DNA from 2 places in the Comamonas sp. AG1104 genome. Region 1 is predicted to be linked to the other one. Evidence: predicted binding sites of a transcription regulator. Region 1 holds the regulator's gene; the other holds the start of a gene.

Region 1 (9,102 bases):
GCCGCTGACGGTGCGCCTGTTCCCCGTGCCGGGGCTCAAAGCAGGCGACACAACGGCCTTCGAGAGCGCGGATCTGTGCAACTGCGCCGTGCTGGCTCTGCCTTGAATATCTAACAAGCGGGCTGCTGCGCTTGGCCGTCAAGCGCCGGCAGCTATAGCTTTTGATATTCCCCTACCCCGGTTCTGTTTGACCTGCCCCCATGGTGGCCGCCGGGGTGCCCCCGGTAAAATTGGCCCTTATGGCAAAAATTATCGTTCTGGCACTGGTGCTGCTTTTCTTTGGCTGCGGGCTGTACATGCATCTGCGCGGCAAGGTGCGCCACAAGGTGGTCAAGCAATTGTTTGACCACTCCACGTTCACAGCGCCGTTCAACGTCTTCATGCTGATGTTCAGCAAGGTGCCGCGCACGCCCTATCTGCCCACCAGCACCTTTCCCGAACTGGCGCCGCTGCAGGCCAATTGGCGCGAGATCCGCGAGGAAGCCGTCAATCTGCAAAAGAACATGCAGATCAAGGCTGCCGCCAACAACGATGACGCAGGCTTCAACTCCTTCTTCAAGACCGGCTGGAAGCGCTTCTACCTCAAGTGGTACGGCGATGCCCACCCTTCGGCCATGGAGCTGTGCCCCAAGACCACGGCCCTGGTGAAGTCGATTCCCAGCGTCAAGGCCGCCATGTTTGCCGAGCTGCCGCCCGGCGCCAAGCTCAATCTGCACCGCGACCCCTATGCGGGCTCGCTGCGCTATCACCTGGCCGTGCTGGCCCCCAACGACGACCGCTGCATGATCGAGGTCGACGGCAAGCCCTATAGCTGGCGCGAAGGCGAAGGCGTGATCTTCGACGAGACCTATATGCACTGGGCCGAGAACCGCTCGGAAGGCAACCGCATCGTGCTGTTCTGCGACGTGGAACGCCCCATGACCAATGGCTTTGCCCAGTGGCTCAATCACTGGCTGGGCAAGAACGTGGTGGCCGCCGCCAGCTCGCCCAACAACGAGGGCGATCCGCGCGGCATGATCAGCAAGCTGTTCAAGATCTCGTTCTATGCCGGCAAGTACCGCCGTGCCTTCCGCGACTGGAATCCGACCTTCTACAAGATCCTCAAGTTCGGACTGATGATTGGCGTGCTGGTCTGGTTTATCTGGTGGTTGGTACCGAATTAACCCCCTGAGGCGCTTTGCGCCTTCCCCCTTTCTCTTCGGAAGGGGGACGACATCTTCGCTGCAGGGCGGCCTTTGCTTGCTGTCCCTCACTTGGATCTTGCTTCATCAAGACATATGGCTCTAAACAAAAAGCCGCTGTGCGATGCATCAGCGGCTTTCTTGTTTCTAAGGCGCCCTACAGCGCCTTGCGCAGCGTGGTCGTCGGTATCTTGAGCTGCTCGCGGTACTTGGCCACCGTGCGGCGCGCGCACTCGATGCCCTGCTCCTTGAGCATGTCTGCCAGCTTGGCGTCCGACAGCGGCTTCTTGGCATCTTCGGCATCGACAAACTGCTTGATCAGCGCACGCACGGCCGTGCTGGAGGCACTGCCGCCGGTTTCCGTGCCCAGGCCCGAGCCGAAGAAATACTTGAGCTCGAACGTGCCCTGGGGCGTGGCCATGTACTTGGCGGTGGTCACGCGGCTGATGGTGGACTCGTGCAGGCCCAGCGTATCGGCGATATCGCGCAGCACCAGCGGGCGCATGGCCAGCTCGCCATGCACAAAGAAGTTCTTCTGCCGCTCCACGATGGCTTCGGAAACACGCAAGATGGTGTCGAAGCGCTGCTGGATGTTCTTGATGAACCAGCGCGCCTCCTGCAACTGCTGCTGCAGCGCTGCATGACCGTCGCTGTTCTTGTGGCGACGCAGCACGCTGGCATAGATGTCGTGCACGCGCAGACGTGGCATGACCTCGGGGTTGAGCTGCACGGAAAAGTCCGCCCGGCCGGCGCCGGCCCGCACCGGGCGCACGATGACATCGGGCACCACGATATGGCGCTCCACGTCGACAAAGCGGCGCCCCGGACGCGGCTCCAGCCTGGCGATCAGGGCCATGGCTTCGCGCAGTTGCTCTTCGCGCGCGCCGCACAGGCTGGTGAGCTTGCGCAGATCGCGCCGCGCCAGCAGGTCCATGGGCTGCGCACAGATGGATTGCGCCAGCAGCAGCCGGTTCATATGCGCCTCGGTCGTGCCCTCGTCCTCGGCAGTGCGGATCAGGTCGCGCAGCTGCAGCTGCAGGCACTCGGCCAGATCACGCGCGCCCACGCCCACGGGCTCCAGACTTTGCAGCAGCTTCAGAGCAATGACAAAGTGCTGCTCCAGCTCCTCGCGCTCTTCCAGGTCGTCGCCGGCAAGGCTTTGCGCCAGCTCCTGCAGGGAATCCTCGAGATAGCCATCGTCGCTGAGCGACTCGATGAGAAAGCGCAGTGCCGCCATGTCCGCCGCGCCCAGATGCAGGCTCAGCGCCTGACGATGGAGAAAGTCGGTCAGGCTCTGGTGCTCGCGCGCCAGATCGATGGCATCGGTTTCGTCATCGCCATCGCGGTTGCGCGTGGAGCTGCTGGCCGAGGGCGTCTCCCACTCGCTGCTGGATTCGCCGCCCCACTCCCCGTCCTGGCCGTCCATGCCGTCGGCCTCCCAGTTCAGCGTTTCAGGGGTTTCGGGGGTTGATGCTTCCGCTACCGTTTCAGTAGCTGATTGCGCTTGCAATGATTCATTTTCAGAACGAATACCATCTGAAGTGCTGTATTCACTGGCGCTAGCAGCTACATCTACAGGAGCATCTCCCGCAGTTTCAGCCTCATCGCCCGCACGCTCCAGAAAAGGGTTGTCGACCAGCATCTGCTCGACTTCCTGCGCCAGCTCCAGAGTGGAGAGCTGCAGCAGCTGAATGGATTGCTGCAGCTGCGGCGTAAGCGACAAATGCTGCGAAACGCGTAGCGAGAGACCTGGCTTCATCGAGGCGCGGCCCCCAGACAATCATTGCAAACGCGCGCAGTGCTATGGGTTTGCCGCCGGGCTGCCCCAAGGCAAACCTCGGCGCTGCCGGTCAGGGTCCCTTCCGGGGGCAGCGACCACACAAAGTGAGGGAGCGTGGGAGTCATCACATCCTGAAATGTTCGCCCAGATAGACGCGGCGCACATCGGCGTTCTCCACGATCTCCTCGGGCGTGCCTTCGGCCAGCACATGGCCGTCGCTGATGATGAAGGCGTGGTCGCAGATGCCCAGCGTCTCGCGCACGTTGTGGTCGGTAATCAGCACGCCGATGCCGCGTTCCTTGAGGAAGCCGATGATGCGCTGGATCTCGATCACCGCAATCGGATCGATACCGGCAAACGGCTCGTCAAGCAGGATGAAGCGCGGCTGCGTGGCCAGGGCACGCGCGATTTCCACGCGCCGGCGTTCACCGCCGGACAGCGCCAGCGCCGGCGACTGGCGCAGATGCTCGACGCGCAGCTCCTGCAACAGGCCGGTGAGGCGCTTTTCGATCTCGCCCTGCGTCAGTGTCTTGCCCTGCTCGTCTTTTTGCAGCTCCAGCACGGCACGCACATTGTCTTCCACGCTGAGCTTGCGAAAGATAGAGGCTTCCTGGGGCAGATAGGACAGGCCCAGGCGCGAACGCTGGTGGATCGGCATGCCGCCCACCGGCTGGCCGTCGATGAAGATCTCGCCGCCGTCGCTGCGCACCAGGCCCACGATCATGTAGAACGATGTGGTCTTGCCCGCACCGTTGGGGCCGAGCAGACCGACCACCTCGCCTTTTTGCACGGACAGGGACACATCCTTGACCACCTTGCGGCTGCCGTAGGACTTGGCCAGATGCTTGGCCTCCAGGCGGCTGTCGGACTCGCCGCTGCGGCTGCTGGAGAAAGTCGGCTCGCTCATTTCTTCTCGTCGGCTTTCTCGCCGCCCAGTGTCATGCTCTGGCGCAGCTGCGTGGCAGGTGTTGCAGGTTTGGGCTGGGCCCCCGGCGTTCCGTCCTTGGGCGCCATGATGGCGCGCACACGACCGCCCTGCCCCACGGAGGAGCTGGGCAGGCCACCACTGGTCTTCTGGCCATCGACGGTATAGACATCTGTGATGTTGTTGTAGACGATGATGGAGCCCGTGACCTGATCGCTGAGCTGACCGCCACGGTAGCGGCGCATCTCGCCACGACGGATGAACTTGACGATATCGGCCTTGCCGTCGTATTCGATGACTTCGCCTTCGCCTTCGATGAACTCCTCGGGCTGACCGGCCACCGTATCGCGCTTCTGACGGAAGAACGCCCGCTTGCCGGCCTCGGCCTTGATCACACCGTACTGATAGCCCTCGGCGTCCTGCCGCACATCGAGCTGAGCACCGCGCAGCACGATGGTGCCCTTGGTCATCACCACATTGCCAGTGAAGACACTGGTCTGCTGCAACTCGTCATGACGCAACGCATCCGCCTCGATATTCATGGGCTTGGCGCTGTCGGCCTTTTCGGCATGGACAATGCCGGTCGCTGCTGCCAGGGCGCAGGCCAGCGCAAGAGGTAGGAGTGTTTTTTTCATGGAAGGCACGTTTCTTGCATCCATTGTAGTCATTCCCTTTTTGCAACTTGCGTAAAAAACACCCACAAAAAAGCCCGCACGGCGGCGGGCTTGTTGGGCGTCAAACGTCACTGGCGTCTGCTGCCTGATCTCAGGCCTTGCGGCTGGAGGCGATCAGCGCATTGACCACGCGCAGCACATTGTCCATATTGCCGGCCTTGGTGCCGTCCGTGTAGTAGCGGCCGGCCACACCCATGGCGGGCACACCTTCCACGTCATATTCGTTTTGCAGCTGAGCAGCCTTGCGCGCCTGATTGGCCACGGTGAAGGAGTTGTAGACCTCCTTGAACTTAGCCAGATCCACGCCCTGCTTGCCGACCCAGTCAAAGATGGCATCGTCGGTCTTGAGCAGATTGCGATCCACGTGAATGGTACGGAACACCTTGGCGTGCAGCTGGGGCAGCAGGTTCATGCCCTCCAGAGCGTAGTAGAGCTTCTGCTGCGGCACGAAAGAGGCATTGAAAGCCACGGGCACGCGGCGCACCACCACATCGGCAGGCTGGCTCTTGGCCCAGGCTTCGAACTGGGGCTCGAAGACATTGCAATGCGGGCAGCTGTACCAGAAGAACTCGACCACCTCGACCTTGCCGGCCGGCGCGCTCACGCTGGCGGGCTTGCCGAGCTTGATGTAGTCCTTGCCTTCTTTGGGCGCAGCGCCCTGGGCCCAGCTGGAGGAGGCACCCAGACTCAGGGCACCGGCAGCAGCTGCCGAGGCAGCCAGAGAGAATTCGCGACGTTTCATCTAAACAAACTCCTGTATCAGGTCTGCAGTATCAGAGCCAACAGGCCCAAAAAAGTTCAGCGTTGTCAAAACTACCAGTGGCACAAGCCTGAAACCTCAAGCAAGGGCCGCCTCGCACCTAAGGTGCCCCCCGTTCCGAGGAGAAGGCGCTCCGCGTCTCAGGGCCTTGTTATCTGGCCGCGCGCACCAGAGTCGAGTCCACGCCCGCGCCATCGAGCTTGCCCTTGAGCTGCTCGGCGTCGTCACGCTTGCTGAACGGCCCCACACGCACGCGGAAAACGGTGATGCCGTTCTGCTCACGCTCGCTGATGCGCGACTCCCAGCCCAGCATGGCCAGCTTGGCACGCTGCGCTTCCGCTTCGCTCTGGCCACGGAAAGCACCGGCCTGCACAAAGTAGTTGAATGCAGAGTCCGAAGAGGATGCCGTCTGCGCAGCCGCCTTTTCCTTGTCTGCACGCGCCTTTTCTGCCTTGTCGGCGGCGGCGGAGCGCTCCTTGACCAGATCACCCAGCGGATCACCCGATGCAGGCTTGACAGGCTTGTCCGGCGTAGAGGGCGGCGGCGTGGTGACCCCGCCGGTTGCAGTAGGTTGAACCGCAGGCGTGGGCGGCGACACCGTCACGTCGCTCGGAGGAACTGGTGGCGTCACCGGGGGCGGTGCAGGCTGGCGGCTCTGCAGTGGTGCGTTGGGGTCCCAGTTCTTGTTGCGCTCGGCCTCAGCCGCATCGCGCTGAGTGTTGTTTCCGCCCTTGTTGAGGAAGGGCACCGGCACCTTGGTCACATAGATGGCCACGGCCAGAGCCGCAGCCAGACCGATGACCATGCCAAAGATAAGCCCCAGGATGGTTCCACCGCGTTGCTGGTTCTTCATATCAGTCGCTTAACGCTTTCTGCTTCAGTTATTCCACTCTCAGATCCATCGACCCCTGACAGGCAAGGCCGGCAAGGCGGCCGATGGACAGGAAACTGGGATTACATGCGCTCGGGTGCGCTCACACCCAGCACCGCCAGGCCATTGTGCAACACCTGGGCCGTGGCAGCGACCAGGGCCAGGCGTGCGAGCTTGACCTTTTCGTCGTCCACCAAGATACGCTCTGCGTCGTAGTAGCTGTGGTAGCTGGAGGCCAGATCACGCAGGTAGAAGGTCACGTCGTGCGGTGCATTGCCTTCGGCAGCAGCAGTCAGCATCTCGGGGTACTTGGCCAGCAGCAGCATCAGCGCCTGGGCCTGCGGGCCTTCCAGAGCGGACAGGTCCACATCCTTGAGTGCCGCCAGGCCTGCACCGCCGGCCTCCTGCCAGGCGCGCAGCACGGACTGGATGCGCGCATGGGCGTACTGCACGTAGTACACGGGGTTGTCGTTGTTCTGGGCCACGGCCAGGTCCACGTCGAAGGTGTACTCGGTGTCGGGCTTGCGCGAGAGCAGGAAGAAGCGCACGGCGTCCTTGCTGGTCCACTCGATCAGATCGCGCAGCGTGACGTAGGAGCCGGCACGCTTGCTGATCTTGACCTCTTCGCCGTTGCGCACCACGCGCACCATGGTGTGCAGCACGTAGTCGGGGTAGCCCTCGGGGATGCCTACATCGGCAGCCTGCAGGCCGGCACGCACACGGGCAATGGTGCCGTGGTGGTCCGTGCCCTGAATGTTCACCACCTTGGTGAAGCCGCGCTTGAACTTCTGGATGTGATAGGCCACATCGGGCACAAAGTAGGTGTAGCCGCCGTCAGTCTTGCGCATCACGCGGTCTTTGTCGTCGCCGTAGTCGGTGGACCTGAGCCACAGCGCGCCGTCCTGCTCATAGGTCTTGCCATTGGCGATCAGGCGGTTCACGGTCGCTTCGACATGACCGTTTTCATAGAGGCTGGACTCCAGGTAGTACTCGTCGAACTTCAGGTTGAACGCCTGCAGGTCCTTGTCCTGTTCGTTGCGCAGATAGGCCACGGCGAACTGACGGATGTTGTCGTAGTCCTCGACATCGCCGTTGGCGGTGAACTCGCGGTCATCGGCCTTGATGGTTTCCTTGGCCAGGAAAGCCTTGGCGATGTCGGCAATGTAGTCGCCGTTGTAGAAATTCTTGGCCAGCGGGTTGTCGCTGTCGGTGGGCCAGCATTCGTCACCGGGCTTGAAGCCCTTGGCGCGCAGCTGGGTGCTCTTGGTCAGGGTGTCGATCTGCACGCCCGCGTCGTTGTAATAGAACTCGCGGTGAACCTTCCAGCCCTGGGTGGAATACAGATTGCTGATCGCATCGCCAATGGCCGCCTGGCGGCCATGGCCCACATGCAGAGGGCCGGTGGGGTTGGCGGAAACGAACTCGACGAGGATGTTCTCGCCGCGATCTGCCTGGTAGCCGAACTTCTGGGCCTGCGCCAGCACTTCGCGCACCACCTCCTGCTTGGCAGCAGGCTTGAGGCGGATGTTGAGAAAGCCCGGGCCCGCGATTTCAATCGCATCTACCCACTGCTGGAAGGCGGCTGTAGCCTCCAGCGCGGTCTTGAGCTGCTCGCCCAGGGCGCGCGGGTTGGCCTTCAGAGGCTTGGCCAGCTGCATGGCCGCCGTGCAGGCGAAATCGCCATGGGCTGCCACTTTGGGGTTTTCAAACGCAGCGCGTGCGCCGGCGCCGGGCGAGAGTGTTTCGAGCTCAGCAGCCAGGGCTGCGAGCAATTCCTGTTTGACGGAGAGCATCGAGGGATTTTACGTGCCGGATTCAAGTCCTGCCGAATCGCTGGCGCCACACCCTTGTTACGGGGCCGGTTCACAGGTTTCAGAGCGGTGGGCGGTATCCGTATGTTTCGCCGGCCATGCACAGTCACTGCGCGAAGGGAAGTCATTCTCGTTTAAGCCCGGAATGCAGACCTTGACCACATTCGGCGGCGAGCTCAGCTGCGGCTGGGACCTGTCTGCCGGCTAAACCCCAACCGCAACACCTACGAGCACGACATCAACAACCAGGGCCTGGACTTCAATACCCACCCGCCCGAGCACATGCTGCGCCTCTGGACCACCTACCCGTTGCCCGGCGCCAGGAGTGCCTTCAGGCCAGGCGGCGGCGTGATCACCCAGAGTGCTTGCGACCCCAAGATCGGCACGGTGGACATCACCGCGCCGGGCCTGCCCTGTGGAGCAGTTATGTGCGCTACCAGATCAACAGGCAGTGGCAGGCATCGCTGAACTTCAACAATTTGTTCGACAAGCGCTGCTACACCTGGATCGGCAACCTGGTCAACAGCAGCCACTATGGCGATCCACACAATGTGATGCTGACGCTGCGCGGCACGTTCTGAATGCCGCAGGCATGAAAAAGGCCGCTTTGCAGCGGCCTTTGTCTTTTGCAGGGTCTGGCGCAGATTACATGCCGCGAGCCCAGAAGACGGCAACCACGGCGATCACCGGCACCACATGGCCCTGCCACATCACCCATTTGCGCGTCTGCCTGACCTCCTCGGGCGCCGGCAGCTGGCCGCTCGAATCCAGCGTCTTCTTCCAGCGGCGGAAGGTCAGCGTGGGCTTGAGCGAGAGCAAAAAGGCGATGACAAACAGCGTCATCTTGAGGTGGAACAGCGGCGAGGCCGTATAGGCCCCCATGCCCTTGACGCCCCAGAGCAGGCGCGCAATACCGGTCAGCAGCAGGACGACGGCGGCAATGCCGTAAATCATGTCCAACCTGGCCAGACGCTGCACCACGGCGGCATTCATCCACTCCACACGGCACAGGGCGGCCTGACTGGTCAGAAACACCACCAGGGTCAGAATCGCCAGCAGATGGGCGCTGGCAAGAACAGCTTCAAAGGTCATGGCTTCAC
Region 2 (9,102 bases), on a different contig from region 1:
GTCTAACTCTTCGGGCACCACGTCGTGCGGTGCCACGGGGTCTGCATTGGCCGGCGAGCCCAGCAGCTGGCCGGCGTCGGGCTTGATGTACCAGTTTTCATCGGCGCTGATGATGGCGGGCCAGTGCGTGGCGTCCAAGCCTTCGGGGACAGGGAAGGTGAAGGCACTGCGGCGCTTGGGCGTGATGCCGATGGGAGCCGCGCCCACCATGGCGGCCACGACATCCACCCAGGCCCCGGCGGCGTTGACGATGACCTTGGCACGAAGGCTCAGTCCCTGGGGCAGGGCGATATGCCAGCAGTCGTTGACCCGGGTGATGGCCTGGACCTCGGCGTTGCACCACAGGTCGCCGCCGCGCTGGCGCAGGCCGCGGATATAGCCTTGGTGCAGACCGTGCACGTCGATGTCGCGCGCACCAGTATCGAGAAAGCCGTCCACCAGCACCTCGGTGTCGAGCACGGGAACCAGCGCCTTGAGCTGTGCGGCGCTCAGGCGCTGGGCATCCGGGGAGTGAATCTGGGCCTCGGAGTAGGCGGCATCCACCAGATCCCGCTGATCGGCCGTGCCCACATAGAGCACGCCGCGCGGCGTGAGGATAGGGGCTTCGGCAAATCCGGCCGGCGGCGCATCGTAGAAGGCGCGGCTGGCGCGGGTCAGGGCCTGTACCTGGGCAGGACCGTAATGCTCTTCAAACAGTGCGGCCGAGCGGCCGGTGGTGTGATAGCCGGGCTGGGATTCGCGCTCCAGCACCAGGACGGAAGGCGGAGTTTCGCCACCCGACTGCGCCAATTGCCAGGCGGCGGAGGCTCCGGCCATGCCCGCGCCCACGATGACGAAATCCCAGACATCTTTCTGCATTGATTCTCTCCTCTGTGTCGCCGGTCATGGTCCTGCATGGCTGGCTGCGTTTGGTCAGTCCTGGCTTGTGGTCGATTTGGCTCTGGATTTTGCGGGAGCCTTGTCCAGATAGGGCTTGAGGTAGCGGCCCGTCACGCTGGCCGGGTTGGCTGCGATGTCTTCGGGTGTGCCCTGGGCCACGACCTGGCCACCGCCCGAGCCGCCCTCGGGGCCCATGTCGATCAGCCAGTCGGCGGTCTTGATGACGTCGAGGTTGTGCTCGATCACGACGATGGTGTTGCCCGCATCGCGCAGCTGGTGCAGCACTTTCAGAAGCAGGGCGATGTCGGCAAAGTGCAGGCCCGTGGTGGGTTCGTCGAGGATGTAGAGCGTGCGGCCGGTGTCGCGCTTGGACAGTTCCTGCGCGAGTTTGACGCGCTGGGCCTCGCCGCCCGACAGCGTGGTCGCGCTCTGGCCCAGGCGGATATAGGACAGGCCCACGTCCAGCAGGGTCTGCAGCTTGCGCGCAATGCTGGGCACGTCCTTGAAGAAGGCATGAGCGTCTTCGACCGTCATCTCCAGAATCTGCGAGATGTTCCTGCCCTTCCACTGCACTTCCAGCGTCTCGCGGTTGTAGCGCTGGCCGTGGCAGAGGTCGCAGGGCACGTAGACATCGGGTAGAAAATGCATTTCCACCTTGACCACGCCGTCGCCCTGGCAGGCTTCGCAACGGCCGCCCGAGACGTTGAACGAGAAACGCCCGGGGCCGTAGCCGCGCTCCTTGGCGGTATTGGTTTCTGCCATCAGCTCGCGGATCGGCGTGAACAGGCCGGTATAGGTTGCCGGGTTGCTGCGCGGCGTGCGGCCGATGGGTGACTGGTCGACGTTGATGACCTTGTCGAAATAGTCGATGCCGGCGATGTCGTCATGCGCCGCCGGCTCGGTGCCTGCGCGGTGTATCTGGCGTGCCGCTTCGGCATACAGCGTGTCGTTGACCAGGGTGGACTTGCCCGAGCCGGAGACGCCGGTCACGCAGGTGAACAGGCCGACGGGGAAGTCCACCGTCACATTCCTGAGGTTGTGGCCGCGCGCGCCTTGCACGGTCAGCGCCTGAAGGTCGGTGCGCGCCTTGCTCGCAGATTCCCGCTTCTTGGCGGCAGTAACGGGAAAGCGCGATGTGCTCTGGGCGGCCTCGGCTTCACTTTCCTTGCGCAGCACGGGCAGCCAGGCGGTGCGCTGCCTGGGCACGGGGATGCTTTGCACGCCGCTCAGGTAGCGGCCTGTGGGCGAATCGGGGCTGGCCTTGATGTCTTCGTAGCTGCCCTGGGCCATGATGCGACCGCCATGCACGCCGGCGCCCGGGCCCATGTCGATGATCTGGTCGGCTGCGCGCATCATGTCTTCGTCATGCTCGACCACGATCACGCTGTTGCCGATATCGCGCAGATGCTCGAGTGTCGCAATCAGCTTGTCGTTGTCGCGCTGGTGCAGCCCGATGGAGGGCTCGTCCAGCACATACATCACGCCCGTCAGGCCCGAGCCGATCTGGGACGCCAGGCGAATGCGCTGGGCTTCGCCACCCGAGAGCGTGTCGGCGCTGCGGTCCAGGCTCAGGTAGGACAGGCCTACATCGTTGAGGAAGAGCAGGCGCGAGGCGATCTCGCGCACGATCTTGTCCGCAATTTCGGCCTTGGCTCCGGCCATGCTCAGCTGCTTGAACCAGCCCAGTGCATCGGCCAGCGTGGCATGGCTGACTTCATAGATGGAGCGGGCCTGCTCGCCATCGCCCACGCGTACAAAGCGTGCTTCTCGGCGCAGGCGCGTGCCTTCACATTCGGGGCATTTGCGAACGCTGCGCAGCTTGGCCAGGTCGTCGCGTACCACCTGGGATTCGGACTCGCGAAAGCGGCGCTGAATGTTGGGGATGATGCCCTCGAACGGGTGCGACTTGATGAAGGCTTCGCCCTTGCGTTCGCCGCTCTCGAAAACATAGTTGAATTCCATGGACTCGTCGCCCGAGCCAAAGAGAATCACGTTGCGTACTTTCTCGGGCAGTTCCTCGAATGCCGTCTCGGTGCTCACGCCATAGTGTTTGGCCACGCTCTCCAGCATGGAGAAGTAGTAGTTGTTGCGCTTGTCCCAGCCCTTGATGGCGCCGCTGGCCAGACTCAGCGACGGGAAGGGCACGACGCGGTCGGGGTCGAAGGCTTCGCTGTTGCCCAGGCCGTCGCAGGCCTGGCAGGCTCCCATGGGCGAGTTGAAGGAAAACAGGCGCGGCTCCAGCTCGGGCAGGGAGTAGTCGCAGAGCGGGCAGGCGAACTTGGCGCTGAACAGATGCTCCTTGCCTCCGTCCATCTCCAGCGCGATGACGCGGCCGCCGGCATCGGCACCGCCGGCGCGCAAGGCTGCCTCGAAGCTTTCTGCCAGGCGCTGCTTGACGTCTTCGCGCACCTTGACGCGGTCTATCACCACGTCGATGTTGTGGCGCTCGTTCTTCTCCAGCTTGGGCAGGGACTGTGCATCGTAGATCTGCCCGTCGACGCGAAAGCGCACATAGCCCTGGGCCTGGAGCTGCACGAAAAGCTCGGCGAACTCGCCCTTTTTCTCGCGCGCCAGGGGGCCGAGGATCATCAGCTTGGTGTCTTCGGGCAGCTGCAGCACGCTGTCCACCATCTGGCTGATGGTCTGGGCCTGCAGCGGCAGATTGTGGTCGGGGCAGAACGGCGTGCCAGCACGGGCGTAGAGCAGGCGCAGATAGTCGTTGATCTCGGTCACCGTGCCTACGGTGGAGCGCGGGTTGTGGCTGGTGGCCTTTTGCTCGATGGAAATGGCGGGCGACAGGCCCTCGATCAGATCAACGTCGGGTTTGTCCAGGCGGCCCAGAAACTGGCGTGCATAGGCCGAGAGGCTCTCCACATAACGACGCTGGCCTTCGGCGTACAAGGTATCGAAGGCCAGGCTGGACTTGCCCGAGCCCGAAAGGCCGGTGATCACCACCAGCTGGTTGCGGGGAATGTCCAGGTCGATGTTCTTGAGGTTGTGCGTGCGTGCACCGCGAATGGCGATGCGTGTCTGCGCCAGAGAACGGCCCAGATAGAGGCTGTCATCGTGGACTTCAGAGGGCGAATCAGGCTTCAGGGACACGGGCGCTCCAGACGGGGAAAACTCTCCATGATAGTCAGACGGGCTTGTGCGTGACTAGATGATCCAGGTTCACGGACAATCTACGGTTTTATTTCCTCTCTTTTGCCCGGCAGTGATTTAGTTAACCTGGGCATAAGACTTTGACTCTTGGCAAAATCTGAGCGTGAAAAAAATCATTACCTCCCCCAGCGCGGGCACGCAGGGCACGGACAAATCCTCCTCCACCATGACCTCCCAGGAACGCCGCTCCAGCGGCGCCCTGGCGCTGATCTTTGCGCTGCGCATGCTGGGCCTGTTCCTGGTGCTGCCCGTCTTCATGCTGGAGGCACGCAAATACCCGGGCGGTGACGACCCGGCCATGATCGGCCTGGCCATGGGTCTGTATGGCCTGACTCAGGCCCTGTTCCAGTTGCCCATCGGCCTGGCCTCCGACCGTATCGGCCGCAAGCCGGTCATCGTCGCCGGCCTGCTGGTATTTGCGGCAGGCAGCCTGATTGCGGCCATGGCTGACTCGCTGACCGGCCTGATGGCCGGACGTGCCATTCAGGGCGCAGGCGCCGTGTCTGCCGCCGTCACGGCCCTGCTGGCCGATCTGACGCGCGACGGCGTGCGTACCAAGGCCATGGCCATGGTCGGCGGCAGCATTGGGCTGATGTTTGCGCTGGCGCTGGTGCTGGCGCCGCTGCTCAACGCCTGGATCGGGCTGTCCGGCATCTTCGGCCTGACCTGCGCGCTGGCGCTGGCCGGCATTGCCGTGGTGCTGTGGGTGGTGCCGCCCGAGCCCAGGCAGCATGCCGATGCGCCCAAGGGCCGGTTCAGCGAGCTGCTGGGCCAGTCCGATCTGCTGCGCCTGAATTTTGGCGTTTTCATTCTGCATACCGTGCAGATGTCCATGTGGGTGGCCGTGCCTGCCATGCTGGTGCAGGCCGGTCTGGCCAAGGAGCAGCACTGGCATATCTATCTGCCGGCCGTGCTGCTGTCCTTTGTGGCCATGGGCCTGCTGTTTTCCATGGAGCGCAAGGGCAGGCTGCGCACAGCCTTGCTGGGGGCCATCGGTCTGGTACTGGTCGTGCAGATCGGTCTGGGCATGCTGGCCGCCAGCGGCACTATTCCTACGGTCTGGTGTATGGCGCTGCTGATGTTTCTGTTTTTCTGCGGCTTCAATGCTCTTGAGGCCACCCAGCCAAGTCTGGTCTCGCGCATGGCGCCGGCGCCGCTGCGCGGTGCGGCCTTGGGGGCCTACAACACGCTCCAGTCGCTGGGGCTGTTTGCCGGCGGCGCTGTCGGTGGTGCAGTCGCCAAGTTTGCGGGCGTGCCGGGCCTGTTCATCATGACGGCTGTGCTGGTTGCCCTGTGGCTGGTCGTGACCTGGCCGCTGCGTCCGGTGGGGCGCCACTGAATTACAGCAACACCCCCTGAGGCGCTGTGCGCCTAGGCGCCCCCGCCTTCCCCCTCTGTGCTACGCGGAGGGGGACGCAGCCCTCGCAGCGGGGCTGCCCTTGCTCGGCTGCTCGCGTGCAGTGGCCCCTTTCCTGCTGGGGCACCATGTATCGCCGTGATGGGATATAGGGCAATCCCGTGCTCTTCATGGCTGGCTTGGGGCAAAATACGAGGTTCATTGGTTCGGGACCTTTCTTGACTACCCGGGCCACTTTTTGAAAAGGTATCTCTATGGCATCCGTCAACAAAGTCATCATCGTCGGCAATCTGGGTCGTGACCCTGAAATGCGCACCTTCCCCAGCGGCGATCAGGTGGCCAATGTGACCATCGCCACCACAGACCGCTGGCGCGACAAGAACACCGGCGAGAACCGCGAAGCCACCGAATGGCACCGCGTGGTCTTCAACGGCAAACTGGCCGAAATCGTGGGTCAGTACTTGCGCAAGGGCAGCCAGGTCTATGTGGAAGGCAGCCTGCGCACCCGCAAGTGGACCGACCAGGCCTCCGGCCAGGAACGCTACGCCACCGAAATCCGTGCTGACGCCATGCAGATGCTGGGCAGCCGCCAGGGTGGTGGCCAGCAGCAAGGCGGCTATGGCAGCGATGATGGCTATGGCGAAAGCAGCTACGAAGCACCCCGCCGTCAGGCTCCCGCTCCGATGCAGCAGCGCCCCGCACCGGCACCCATGCAGCAGCGTTCTGCTCCTGCACCCATGGCTCCTCCTCCCCAGCGCGCAGCTTCGGGGTTTGACGACATGGATGACGACATCCCCTTCTAAATCACGGACAGGTGGCTGCCGCCACTTTGCAAAGATTTGCAAAAAGCCCGCGCTCCAATCAGCGTGGGTTTTTTTATGTGGCGACTCGATAGATTGCCGAAGTGCTTCCCAAGAAGTTGCAGGTGAATGGCAGCCAGGTTGAAAATTTCAATCGGTTAGCTGGCGTCATCGAATTAGTGAAATAAGATGCTGCATGCGGGCGCGTTTCATCCAGTTACGATTGATGATCGAGCGCTGAATCACACACTCAAGTGGGAGTGGTCCTAGCCAGTGCAGCCAAGCAGGACTTGGCGTTTCCTCAGGAGCTTCGAGCATGCCGACTTTGGTCATCTCAATCGACGGCGCAGTCATCAAGGAAGTACAGCTCACCAAGGAGCGCACGACTTTGGGTCGTCGTCCTTACAACGACATCGTGATCGAGAATCTGGCGGTCAGCGGCGAGCATGCCGTGCTCACCATCTCTGGCGGCAAGGTCAGCATTGAAGACCTGCGCAGCACCAACGGCACCTATGTCAACGGTCGTGCCATCCAGAAGCAGGGCCTACTCAACGGCGACCTGCTGGACATTGGCCGCTACAAGATCCGCTTTCTCGATACCGTGATTGCCGACACGAATACGCCAGCGGCCCAAGGCGGCAAAAAGGCGCTGGCGCATATTTCCGAAGAGGCAGACAGCGGCTACGCCAAGCTTGCCAGCCCCTCCGGGTTTGGTGAAATCTCCAGCTTCAGCTCCACCATCCAGGGCTCGCTCGCCGCGCTGCCTGAGCGCCACGCCGTGATTCGCATGCTCACTGGCAGCCTGGCCGGCAGGGAAATACCTCTTTTCAAGGTCGTCACCACCCTGGGCAAGCCTGGTGTAGCCATCGCCTCCATCACCCAAAAACCTCATGGCTTTGTGCTCACCCAACTGGAGGGCGCAAGCGAAGACCTCAAGCTCAATGGCCAGGTCGTGGGCCCTCTGTCTGTGCCGCTGCTCAATGGCGACACGGTGGACCTGGCGGGCAGCACCATGCGCTTCGTCGTGGAGTGACAGACCGGCTTGACGGGTGTTAAGCATCTGACAAATTTGTCACCGCTTGCGATTGGATCGCCAAAATTGTTACTCAGACTCGCGTGAATGTTGCCAAAGGTGTCGTCTTGAATGCAGCCTGCCTTTGCCAAATTGTTGGCATGCAGCTTGCTTGATACCTTAGGTCTCATCCAACTAGGGAGTTTGAAATGAAGCGTTCCATTCAAAAGGGTTTCACCCTGATCGAACTGATGATCGTTGTCGCGATCATCGGTATTCTGGCTGCTGTGGCTCTGCCTGCTTATCAGGATTACACCGTGCGCGCACGTGTGTCTGAAGGCTTGGTGCAAGCTGCTGCCGCTAAGACACTGGTTTCTGAAAATGCAGCTACTGGCCGTGACCTGAGCCTGGGTTTTACAGGAATTTCCGCGACCAGCAATGTAGCAAGCTTGTCTGTGGCATCTAATAACGGTGTTATTACTGTTGTTACCTCCTCTGCGGCAAAGAACATTACGCTGACATTGACACCTACAGTTGCAGGGAGTGCAATTGCCTCTGGTACTGTGCCCGACGGCAACATCTCTTGGAGATGCGGTATTTCTGACACTACAAAGCAGAAGTACGTTCCCTCTGAGTGCCGTTAAGCTAGTTAATATGTGGCTTAAGCTGAAAATGCTTGGCGAGAAAAAGGCCCTAGACAGGGCCTTTTTCTTTAGCAGATCCATATGTTATTTATTGATCTCTTTTGCAATTTCTACCTGTTTTTTATGGAGTGTACAGTCACCACTAATCTCGTCAATAAATAACGAGGTGGTTTCATATATCACAATATCTTTATTGGTGCTGCTATTTCTGAGAAAAGATTTAATATTTAAGCATGACTTGATATTTTATCTTTTTGTTGGAAGCTTAGTAATAAGTTTATTCAATGCGCAAGGAGAGAGGTATTGGGGAACAAAAAATCTTACATATTTGCTGTATGCTGGAAATGCGCTGATCTTTTATACGGTCGCAGCTTCTATCAATGATGGCAGTAAAAGTAAAGAAGATTTTTTTAAATCTCTATTGATTGCAATAGTTCTCGCATCGACAATCAGTAGTTTCATCGTCATTTATCAATGGCTAGGTTATGCTAACAATGAGCTAATAACAAATATCTGGATTTATCCTGCTTCCGGCGATAGATTCTCTGCTAATTTGGCTCAGCCAAATCATTTGGCTACATTGCTTTCTCTAGGCATCTGCGCAGCGCTTTATTTTTCTAGAAACGCAAAAAATGTTGTAGTCGTCTCGTTGTTTATTTCGGTTTCTAGTTTTTGCATATATCTGACGTACTCGCGAACAGCTTATATATCTTTATTTCTTGTTGGGATATATTACGCCTGCATCAAGAAATTTGAGAAGAAATATATTTTTCTGGGTTTTTTGCCGTTAATTTCATTATTTTTAATTGCTCAAACATTTCCTTGGTGGATGGATATATCGCCTTTGTCTTTTGCATCCCAGGGGGACCGTGGCCTTGAGTCAGGTAGATATCTCCTATGGTCTATGGCTTGGGATGGTTTAAAAGAGAAATATTTACTCGGTTATGGCCCTGGAAATATCATTGGTATGTATAAAGAAGTGCTGCCAGGTCACTTGGGCTTTGCAGAGGGAAGTGTTCCAAGTAGTAGTCACAATATTATTGTAGATATTGCCTTGATGTTTGGTGTTCCTTTTGCATTGATATTTTCATTGGTTTTGATAAAAATAATAATTAAAGCATTTCAAGAAGCCAAAGAATCAATTTCTGGGTACGCATATTTGGCGATAATACCAATTATTACGCATTCAATGCTTGAGTATCCTGAGAACTATGCTTACTTCTTACTTCCACTTTCATTATTTATTGG

What was found. Region 1 encodes sigma-54, which starts transcription at its own class of promoters, with help from an activator protein. Its sites were predicted from a motif close to TGGCANGNAANCTGCTTT; they were not measured.
Region 2: the regulator sigma-54 is predicted to act here: its motif matches at 7,368-7,385, upstream of DFO48_RS13560 (pilin).

The regions. Positions count from the first base shown of each region.
Region 1 covers NZ_QQAS01000003.1:709,539-718,640, forward strand. Annotated here, with positions in the region: gene DFO48_RS11785 (DUF711 family protein) at 1-106, shown strand, start outside; gene DFO48_RS11790 (aspartyl/asparaginyl beta-hydroxylase domain-containing protein) at 240-1,163, shown strand; gene DFO48_RS11795 (RNA polymerase factor sigma-54) at 1,339-2,940, opposite strand; gene lptB (LPS export ABC transporter ATP-binding protein) at 3,086-3,868, opposite strand; gene lptA (lipopolysaccharide transport periplasmic protein LptA) at 3,865-4,521, opposite strand; gene DFO48_RS11810 (thiol:disulfide interchange protein DsbA/DsbL) at 4,652-5,302, opposite strand; gene DFO48_RS11815 (SPOR domain-containing protein) at 5,472-6,173, opposite strand; gene argS (arginine--tRNA ligase) at 6,275-7,984, opposite strand; gene DFO48_RS25625 (TonB-dependent receptor) at 8,431-8,583, shown strand; gene DFO48_RS11830 (DUF2214 family protein) at 8,648-9,094, opposite strand.
Region 2 covers NZ_QQAS01000004.1:370,840-379,941, forward strand. Annotated here, with positions in the region: gene DFO48_RS13535 (FAD-binding oxidoreductase) at 1-858, opposite strand, end outside; gene uvrA (excinuclease ABC subunit UvrA) at 913-3,981, opposite strand; gene DFO48_RS13545 (MFS transporter) at 4,145-5,380, shown strand; gene ssb (single-stranded DNA-binding protein) at 5,653-6,201, shown strand; gene DFO48_RS13555 (FHA domain-containing protein) at 6,515-7,231, shown strand; gene DFO48_RS13560 (pilin) at 7,420-7,854, shown strand; gene DFO48_RS13565 (PglL family O-oligosaccharyltransferase) at 8,021-9,102, shown strand, end outside.